3 regions of the Methylobacterium sp. 001424705 genome follow, and region 1 is predicted to be linked to each of the others. Evidence: predicted binding sites of a transcription regulator. Region 1 holds the regulator's gene; each other region holds the start of a gene.
What was found. Region 1 encodes LexA, which represses DNA repair genes until DNA is damaged. Its sites were predicted from a motif close to TGTTCNNNNTGTGTTCNG; they were not measured.
Positions count from the first base shown of each region.

Region 2: AC6EUL_RS12765 (DUF3072 domain-containing protein) is a predicted target of LexA. The motif match lies at 1,992-2,009, and genes of this name have one in related genera.
Region 3: ssb (single-stranded DNA-binding protein) is a predicted target of LexA. The motif match lies at 1,996-2,013, and genes of this name have one in related genera.

Region 1 is NZ_JCBANU010000005.1:94,109-97,379, reverse strand. Features, by position in the region: gene sfsA (DNA/RNA nuclease SfsA) at 1-32, opposite strand, end outside; gene AC6EUL_RS06115 (DUF937 domain-containing protein) at 196-981, shown strand; gene lexA (transcriptional repressor LexA) at 1,335-2,087, shown strand; gene AC6EUL_RS06105 (ComEC/Rec2 family competence protein) at 2,081-3,271, opposite strand, start outside.
Region 2 is NZ_JCBANU010000015.1:29,136-32,406, forward strand. Features, by position in the region: gene AC6EUL_RS12755 (Hint domain-containing protein) at 1-230, opposite strand, end outside; gene AC6EUL_RS12760 (Flp family type IVb pilin) at 1,014-1,247, opposite strand; gene AC6EUL_RS12765 (DUF3072 domain-containing protein) at 1,444-1,764, opposite strand; gene AC6EUL_RS12770 (MarR family winged helix-turn-helix transcriptional regulator) at 2,052-2,561, shown strand; gene AC6EUL_RS12775 (response regulator) at 2,561-3,271, shown strand, end outside.
Region 3 is NZ_JCBANU010000046.1:8,615-11,885, forward strand. Features, by position in the region: gene AC6EUL_RS21995 (hypothetical protein) at 1-274, shown strand, start outside; gene AC6EUL_RS22000 (DUF4174 domain-containing protein) at 348-746, opposite strand; gene curA (NADPH-dependent curcumin/dihydrocurcumin reductase) at 937-1,953, shown strand; gene ssb (single-stranded DNA-binding protein) at 2,160-2,726, shown strand; gene AC6EUL_RS22015 (DUF808 domain-containing protein) at 2,882-3,271, shown strand, end outside.

The DNA.
Region 1 (3,271 bases):
CGCGCCTCGATCAGGGGCGAAGGGAAGCGCATCGCGGGTCCGGGGCAAGAAACGGGTTGATACGGGCCCCCGTCGACGGGGAATCGGGCCGTCGTGAGGCGCCCGGGCTGGTCAGTACCGACCGGATGCGACAGAATTCGCGCGGCGCGCCCGGGTCGATGACCGGGAAAGCCGCAGTTCGTCCGCGAGGCCGCCATGTTCAATCTGTTCGACATCCTTCAGGCGCAGGCGGGCCCCAACGCGCAGGGGTTCGGACGGCAGTTCGGCTTGTCGCCGGAGCAGAGCCTGCGCGCGATGGAAGCCCTGCTTCCGGCCCTCACGATGGGGCTGCAGCGGAACGTCGCCCAGGATCCGACCGGCTTCGCCCACCTCTTCAATCTCGTCGGCCCCGCCGCGCCGAAGGCGTCGAGCGCGACGCCGCAGATGGACATGCTGGTCCAGCAACTCTTCGGCTCGCCCCATCTGAGTCAGGCCGTTCTGCAGCAGGCCGCTGCCGTCAGCGGCGTGGCGATGCCGGCCTTGAAGCAGATGCTGCCGATCATGGCCGGCATGGTGGTGGCGGGGATCGTCCACGTCATGATCAACCAAGCGCCTGCCGCGGCGCCGGTCCCGCGCGCCGAGGCGAACCCCTTCGGCTTCCCGCCCAATGCCTGGTCGGAGATGATGCAGGCGTTCCTGAACTCCGGCGCCAAGGCCCCGAAGCCCGCGACGCCCTCGCCCCAGGCACGGCCGCGTGCGGCGTCGACGTGGCTCGCGGCTTCGCCCCGGCCGGAGTCCGCCGCGCCGGACAGGTCGGCCACGGAAGCGCCCTTCGACGTGATGCAGCAGATGTTCCAGACGGGCCTGGAGGTGCAGCAGGAGAACGCCCGCGCGATGCAGCGCCTGTTCGATACCTTCTGGCAGGATCCCCGCAATCCCACCGAGACGGGCGGCAACGGTTCGGGTGACCGGCCCAAGGCAGGGCGCACCGGGCAGCGCTAGCCGAAGACCCGCCGTCGGCGACGCCGGCAGAGGACGGCAGAGAACCGATCGTCGCCGGGCCATCGACCCGAGGGCGCTGCGCCCGGGCGCCCTGCCGACCGGTCAAGACGCCGGCCGTCCAACTCATTCGTCGGATTGGGGCACCACTCGATCGCAGCGATGGCCGCAGCGGCAGGCCGGCGTGGCGCTCGGGCGACGCCCAGATCCGCCCTTGCCGAGGGGATCGAACGGATCGCGCCCGAGAGGCTTGAGATGGGAACCCTTGCAGAACACTTACGGAACGTTTAACGTGTTCGTGGTTTGTTTCTAGTGCCACCCGCCGCGATCCGTGGCGCTAACGAAGAGTGTCCCGCATGTTGACGCGTAAGCAGCTGGACCTGCTCCAGTTCATCCAGCTTCGGATGCGCGAGAGCGGCGTTCCCCCGTCGTTCGACGAGATGAAGGACGCCCTCGACCTGAAGTCGAAGTCGGGCATTCACCGCCTGATCACGGCCCTGGAGGAGCGCGGCTTCCTGCGCCGGCTGCCCAACAGGGCGCGGGCCATCGAGGTGATCCGGATGCCGGAGAGCCTCGGGGGGAATGCGGGCGCCCCGCGCGCCGCTCCGGCCTCCGAGGTTCGCCGCTTCATGCCGAGCGTGGTCGAAGGCGGCAAGGGCAAGGGCCTGCCGGCCGGCGCATCGGTGTCCCGACTGCCGACCACGCAGGCCACCGACGAGAGCGGTCGGGCCGTGACCATCCCGGTGATGGGTCGGATCGCGGCCGGTACGCCCATCTCGGCCATCCAGGAACAGAGCCATTCGGTTACGATGTCGCCGGATTTCCTGGCCGGTGGCGAGCATTACGCCCTGGAGGTGCGCGGCGATTCGATGGTCGATGCCGGGATCCTCGACGGCGACCTGGTGGTCATCCGCAAGCAGGACACCGCCAATACGGGCGACATCATCGTGGCCCTCATCGACGACGAGGAGGCGACCCTGAAGCGCCTGCGCCGGCGTGGATCGTCCATCGCCCTGGAAGCGGCGAATCCGGCCTACGAGACGCGGGTCCTCGGGCCGGATCGGGTGCAGATCCAGGGACGTCTGGTCAGTCTGGTGCGCCGCTACTGAAGGGGGTCCCCGTCCGGTTCATCGCCGGACGGATCCGACGGGTCGCGGGTGCGATCGGGGATTTCCGGTAAGACCGACGCCGGCGGTGTCGAAGATGGCAAGGCCGTTCCCGGCGGGTCCAACGGCTTTCGCAAGGGCGTCGCACGCCAGGGCACGACATCCCCGGGATGCTTCGCGGTGGCGAGGGACGGCCCATCGCGGGTGAGGCGAATCGCGGTCGCACCGTGGGATCCCAGGAAATCCCGGTCGATGACGATCGATGCGGTGCAGCCCCCGGGCGCGGATTGCCGGGTGATCAGGATGTCGGCCCTGGCGCAGTCCTCTCCGAGGGCACGCTTGTCGGTGGTCAGGGCGAGCACGCGGCCGTCGGGTGTGGTCAGGGTACAGCCCAGGCGATCGCAACGCGCGCTGTCGAACCCCGTGACGTCCTGCACCCGTCGGTCGTCTCCATCGGCCTTGAGCCATTGCGCGAGCACGAAGGGGGGCGGCCGGCCAAGGGTGGCGAGCCGCCCGTTGCGCTGGCGGATGGCGGCGCCCGCCCCCTCCCGATCGACGTAGATGTCGTAGCGATCCGGGGCAGCCGCACAGGCGATGCCGATCGCTGCCGGAATGAGGCCGAGCCAGCGCAGCGACGAGGCCGGGAGCGTCAGGACGATCAGGGCGGCGGCCAGGAGGCCGAGGGCCCCCGTGCCGAAGGCCGGGACCACGACGACGGCGTTGCCGAAGCCCGCGATCCAGGTCGAGATGGTCAGCATCCCCCGCACCGCCAGGCCCATGGCCCACCAGACCGGCTGATCCAGCGCGAACGGATAGGCGAGGATGCCCAGAACCGCTGACGGCATCACCGCCAGGGAGACCAGCGGCAGGGTGAGCGCATTGCCCACCAGCCCGAAGGGCTGCACCGTCTGGAAGTGGTAGGTGGCGAAGGGCGCGGTGGCGATCTGGGCCACGAGCGTCGTGGCCAGGGTGCCGAGGACCGCCGCGGTCGCCAGCGCGAAGATCCGGGTGAGCAGGCCGGCACCGTCGCGCTGCCGCCCGCGTCCGGCGATCAGCGGCGCGCAGGCAATCAGGCCGGCCACCGCCGCGAACGACATCTGGAAGCTCGGGCCGAGGAGGCCGTCCGGCTCGCGGGCCAGGGCGATCAGGGCGGCGAGGGCCAGGTTTCGCATGCTGAGCGCCGGGCG
Region 2 (3,271 bases), on a different contig from region 1:
GTGAACAGGATGTAGACGTAACTGCCGGCTTTCTCGCCTGTCGTTGGAAAGCGCACGACGGTGCCATCGGTGCCGGTCTTGCCATAGTAGGTGAGGCTCTGTGGGTAGGGTGTCCCATCGGGCTGTATCACGGTGATGGGCTCATTCGGCGTATCGCCGAACACGCCGAGGTTGTCGCCTGACCCGGTGCTGGCGGTTTCCGTCAGCGTGTAGCCCGGCGGGTCGGACATGACATTGCCCACCAAGAACCCGTCTGAAGCCGGCCGCAGTTCCACGAAATTCTTGTACGTGATGGAAGGATTGGGGCCGGACGACATCGTTGCGCTCCATGTATCGATTTGTCTATAGTGTGTCTAGGATTTCACAACGTTAAAATCCGTACAGAATCTAACAGCAATACTTTTGTAGGTATATCTCAATACATCAAAGGTATAAGAATACATTTAATCTGGCAATGTGAAAGTCGCGCAATTGTGCAATGAGGCCGGCACGGGACGGTGAGGGGCGGAAAGCTCGTTCTCTTGCACTTAGGTGCTTCCCACGAGTCTGTGGAACGGCATGCGAAACTTCACACGCCGTTGCGGCACTTTTTTTAGCGGTTGGATTCGCAGTTGCGGATTGGATTGGTGGCCGCACCTAAGTCGAAGCGTCGGAAGGGGCACGATGGCGCCGGGGTGCCACCCGTTTGCGCGATCGATGCGCGAGGGCCGGTCGCAGCGTCGGCGCTGGAGAGGAGCGAAAGGTCGTGATTGCCGCCGCGACGAAACGGGCCCGGTGGGGCTCGCCGTTCAGCCGAAGCGTGGGCGGCGTCGCGGCGCGCGTCCGCCGTCCTGTTTCGCGAAGCGGGGGCGGACGGCGTCCCGCGGACCGCCGGCTTCCGGCCCGGTGTTCTACGTCGATGCAGCGCCGGGGATCGTTCGGACTGCGGAGCGCTCGCGGACCGAACGCGTCCGAGACTGGGTCACATCTGCCGAATGGTCACGCGGATGCACGGCGACGAAACAGGCTCGGACTCAGGATGATCGGTTGAGGGCAGCGCCGATATAGTTGTACATCGCGGTCGTCTGGTCGGCGAAGTACCGCATCGCGGTCACGATCGCCAGAAAGACCATGGCCATGATCAGGCCGTACTCGAGGGCCGTCGATCCGGACGTGTCTTCGAGGAAGCGACGGGCCAGGATCTGCAGATCGTGCCGCGCCGGAAATCTCCGCCGACCCCTGGCCTGTTCGCAATCCAGTTCGGTCATGGCCCCAGGGAATCTTTCGCGGACGTCGATCGTGGGAAACGTTACGCGACCTTCCTTGCGGAGGACTTAAACGGATCGTCGAAGTCCGGACTTGAGCCGATGCGACGGGCCGGGCGCGTCGGCCCCCGGTCCGTCTTTCACGCTTGCCCGACCCGTCCAGGCCATCGGATCGAGCCGGCCGGCCCCGCGGCGACGGTCAGGCCTTGCCGGATTCCTTGCGCAGGGCATCGATCCGCTGGGATGCCTCGGCCTTGTCGAGATCGGGGTCGAACGCGTCCGGGTCCTTCGCCTCTTCGGACAAGGTCTTGAGGTAGGACGCTTGCGCGCCGGTCATCGGCTCGCCGCCGGTGGTCCACTCGCTCGGATCCTTGATCTGGTTCGAGACGTCCTTCGGATCGGTCTTGGGGTTCTCGTGAGCTTCCGAAGCGTCAGACTTGGACGTGCCGGACTTCGATGAGTCGGACTTCGATGAGTCGGACTTGGATGCCTGGGTCTTGTTCGCCTGGGTGCCGGCCATGTTCGGATCCTCTGGTTCACGAAATGTTCTAGTGAACGCGAGGCTCAACGGCGGGTTCCTGCGCCTACGCCCGATAAGGCCTGTCGTCCCGTGGTCATCTGTCTCACGGGTTCGCGCGGTTCGGATACGTAGGCGGTTCTCGCGATCGGCTGTTCCCATTGTGGGAACGGGGCTCGGCGTGCCGTCACGCGTCCTCCGATCCCAGGCTTGACGGGTCGCGTCCGGGCTGGAACATGTCAACAACGCTGACGTACATCGAGGTCGCCCGAGACGTGACTGCCCACGCGATGCGAGATGCCGACGCCGATACGCCGCTGCCGTCCTCCGGTTCCGGCGATGATCTCATCGAGCTTCTGTTCTTCGCCTACCGGGATTTCGTCGGCGACCCCGACCGCATCCTGGCCCAGTACGGCTTCGGCCGGGCCCATCACCGGGTGCTGCACTTCGTCGACCGCTATCCGGGTCTTACGATCGCCGAACTCCTGGATATCCTGCGCATCACCAAGCAGAGCCTGAACCGGGTGCTGAAGGATTTGATCGAGCAGGGCTACATCGCGCAGAAGACCGGCACCAGCGACCGGCGCCAGCGGCTGCTGTTCTGCACCGCGGCCGGTGCGGACCTCGCCGGCGACCTCATGCGGGTCCAGAGCCGGCGGGTGGCGCGCGCCCTCGCGGCATCGGAGCGCGGCGGCGAGGCTCCCCTCTCCGCCGAGAGCTTCCTCTTCGGCATGATCGAACCCGACGCGCGCGCGGCCGTGCAGCGCCTGATGTCCCGGCGCGCCGGCAAGGCCGCCTGATGGCCACGCCCGGGGCGCGCCCGACCGCCGATCTTCCCGACCATGCGCCTCACGTCCTGGTGGTCGACGACGATCGCCGGGTACGGGAACTGCTGTCGCGTTTCCTCTACGAGCAGGGCTTCCGCGTCACCGCGGCCGGGAACGTGCCCGAGGCCCGCACCAAGGCGCAGTGTTTCGTCTTCGATGCCCTGGTGCTCGACGTGATGATGCCCGGCGAGAGCGGTTTCGATTATGCCCGGGAAGTCCGCCAGACCTCGCGCGTGCCGATCCTGATGCTGACCGCGCGCTCGAATCCCAACGACCGGGTCATGGGCCTGGAGATCGGCGCCGACGACTATCTGCCCAAGCCCTTCGAGCCGCGCGAGCTGATCCTGCGCCTGTCGAACATCATCAAGCGGCGCAACGAGGCCGGCGGCCGTGCCCAGAGCCACGACACCGTGACCTTCGGACCCTTCGCCTACCGGATCGACCGGGGCGAATTGCGCCGCGCGGACGAGCTGATCCGGATCACCGAGCGCGAGCGCGAGATCCTCACCCTCCTGGCCCAGGCCGCCGGCGGCAACGTGGAACGGGAGGCCCTGGCCGGAAGCGGCGGCCTCGCCGCCGAGCGCAGCATCGACGTGCAGATCAACCGCCTGCGCCGGAAGACCGAGGTCGATCCGGCCAATCCCCTGTTCCTGCAGACGGTGCGGGGCGTGGGTTACCGCCTC
Region 3 (3,271 bases), on a different contig from region 1:
TGGCTTCGGTGGCTACCGCGGCGGATATTACGGGCGCGGCTACGGGCGCGGCTACGGCTACGGGCTCGGCGGCCTGGGTCTCGGCGTCGGCCTCGGCCTGGCGGCGGGAGGTCTCTACGGAGGCTACGGCCCGGGCTACGGCTACGGCTACGGCTACGCCCCGGTGGGCTACGGCGCCTACGATTACGGCTACGGCGGCGGCTGCTACACGGTCCCGCGCGTGCGCTGGACCCCCTACGGCTACCGCCGGGTGCTGGTCGAGCGCTGCTACTGATCGGATCGCCTGATCGGCGTTTTTCGAGGGGCCGCCGCGTGCGGCCCCTTTTCGTTGGCCGCTGGTCCGCGCCTCAGCGACGCCTCTCCTCCCGGCGCATCGGCATCGCGTCGATGGTCTCGAACAGCGCGTCCGCCGGGATCGGCGCCGTCGCGGTCCGCTTGGCCTCGCCGTCCTTGCCCACCAGCACCACGCGAAACCCGTCCGCGGGGAGCCCGAGGACCGCCCGCAGGCGCCGTGCCTCGCTCGTGTCGCCGAACGCCTCGCGGATCACGAGATCGCGCTCCGTCATGCCGGCTCGGGCTGTCTCGAGCGCGGCGCGCTGGGCCGTGACCCGGGGATCGCCGGGCTCGGGCGCGGAGATCACCAGAACCCGGGACGTCCAGCGCTCGCGCGCCAGCGGGTTCTCCGCCGCCTGGGCCGCCGTGACGCCGAGCAGCATCGCCCCGATCGTTCGCCATCCGCGTGCCATCCTGATCCCTCCTGTGCCGGTCGCCTCGCCCGGACAACGCGCGGAGGGGCCGCCGGACCCGTCGCCCGACCCGCGCGGAATTGTCATCGGCTGCCGCCGTCCCATCTGTCGGGAGATCTCCCGACGGGCGCGTCCACGGCGCGCCCGTCGCCTCTCGCGAACCCCATCGCGAAAACCCTGGAGCCGCCCCATGACCCACGTGAATCGCCGCATCGTCCTCGCCGCCCGTCCGCACGGTGAGCCGAACGCCTCGCATTTTCGGCTCGAGGAGGCGCGGATGCCGGTGGCGAAGGCGGGCGAAGTGCTGCTCGCCAACCGCTGGCTTTCCCTCGACCCCTACATGCGCGGACGCATGAGCGCGGCGAAATCCTACGCCGAGCCGGTGGCGATCGGCGACACCATGGTGGGCGCCACCGTGGCGGAGGTGGTCGAGTCCCAGCATCCCGATTACCGCGTCGGCGAAACGGTGGTGGGCTTCGGCGGCTGGCAGGACTTCGCCGTCTCCGACGGCCGCGGCCTGCGTCGCCTTGATCCGGACGCCGCACCCGTCACCACCGCCCTCGGCATCCTCGGCATGCCCGGCATGACGGCCTATACGGGGCTCCTCAATATCGGCAAGCCCAAAGCCGGCGAAACCGTGGTGGTGGCCGCGGCCACCGGGCCGGTGGGCTCCCTCGTCGGGCAGATCGCCAAGCGCAGGGGCGCGCGGGCGGTGGGCATCGCGGGCGGCCCCGAGAAATGCGCCTTCCTGCGCGACACCCTCGGCTTCGACGCGGCCATCGACCACCGCGCCGAGAACTTCCCCGACGCGCTGGCCGCCGCCTGCCCCGACGGCATCGACGTCTATTTCGAGAATGTCGGCGGCGCTGTGTTCGACGCGGTGCTGCCGCTCCTGAACAACTTCGCCCGCATCCCGATCTGCGGCCTCGTCTCCGGCTACAACGCCACCGAGCTGCCGCCCGGCCCCGACCGGGTGCCGGTGCTGATGCGCGCGATCCTGTCGAAGCGCCTGCACCTCCAGGGCTTCATCGTCTGGGACTTCGCCGCGCAGGAAACGGCGTTCCTGGAGGAAGTCGGGGGCTGGCTGCGCGACGGCCTCGTGGTCCATCGCGAGGACATCGTCGACGGGCTGGAGAACGCGCCGGAGGCCTTCGCGGGCCTGCTGCAGGGTCGGAATTTCGGCAAGCTCATCGTCCGCATCCGCTGAGCGAAGGGCAGGGCGCGCTTCCGAGGCGCCTTGCCCCCTGAACAGAACAGAGATAGAACATACAGATCCCCCCGATTCCCTGAGAGTCACGGGGACAGCCCGCCGACCGCGATTGCCGCCGGGGCCCGAGAGGCCCATGACAGGGCGGCGTCCCGGTCTTTCGGGGCCGCAGCGCGCAGTGAGATCGATCGGTAGGAGAGAGCGGCATGGCCGGCAGCGTGAACAAGGTGATCCTGGTGGGCAATCTCGGGCGCGACCCCGAGACACGGCGCCTCGCCTCCGGTGATCCCGTGGTCAACCTGCGCATCGCCACATCGGAGTCCTGGAAGGACAAGATGTCGGGCGAGCGCAAGGAAAAGACCGAGTGGCACTCGGTGGTGATCTACAACGAGAACCTCGCCCGCGTGGCGGAACAGTACCTGCGCAAGGGCTCGAAGGTCTACATCGAGGGACAGCTCCAGACCCGCAAATGGGCGGACCAGTCCGGCGTCGAGAAGTACACCACCGAGGTGGTGCTCCAGCGCTTCCGGGGCGAGCTGACCCTTCTCGACGGCCGCAGTGGCGGCGGTGAAATGGGCATGGACGAGGAGAGCGGCGGTCAGATCAGCCGTGGCGGCGATTTCGGCGGCGGTGGTGGCGGACGCGGCGGCGACCGCGGCGGGGATTACGGCGGCGGTCGCCCCTCGGGCGGCGGCGAGCGCCGACCCGCCTCGGGTGGCGGTGGCGGCGGCTCGAAGCCGAACTTCGACCTCGACGACGACATTCCGTTCTAGGGTCGACCCCGCGTCGTTGATCGCGCGAGACGCCAGGTCCCGACGGTCATCGGCGCGGCTCCGGGATCAAATCGCCGCCTCGTTCGTCTCCTGTAAAGGCCAAGCTCGCCGCGCCATCCGGCGCGGGGACTGTGGCCGGCCAGGCAGGGGTTCCCGTGAGCATCGGACTGATCGCGCTTCTCGATGACGTCGCGGGTCTCGCCAAGGTGGCGGCGGCCTCCCTCGACGATGTCGCCGCCCAGGCGGGCCGCGCCGGCGTGAAGGCGGCCGGCGTCGTCATCGACGATGCCGCCGTGACGCCCCGCTACGTGGTGGGCTTCGCCGCCGAGCGCGAACTGCCCATCGTCGGCCGCATCGCGCTGGGCTCCCTGCGCAACAAGCTGCTGTTCCTGCTGCCCGCCGCCCTGGCGCTCGGCGCCTTCGCGCCCTGGGCGATCACGCCCCTGCTGATGCTCGGGGGGGCCTATCTCTGCTACGAGGGCACCGAGAAGGTCTACGAGGCGCTGTTCCCGCACAAGGCCCATGCCCACGCGGCGAAGCGCGAC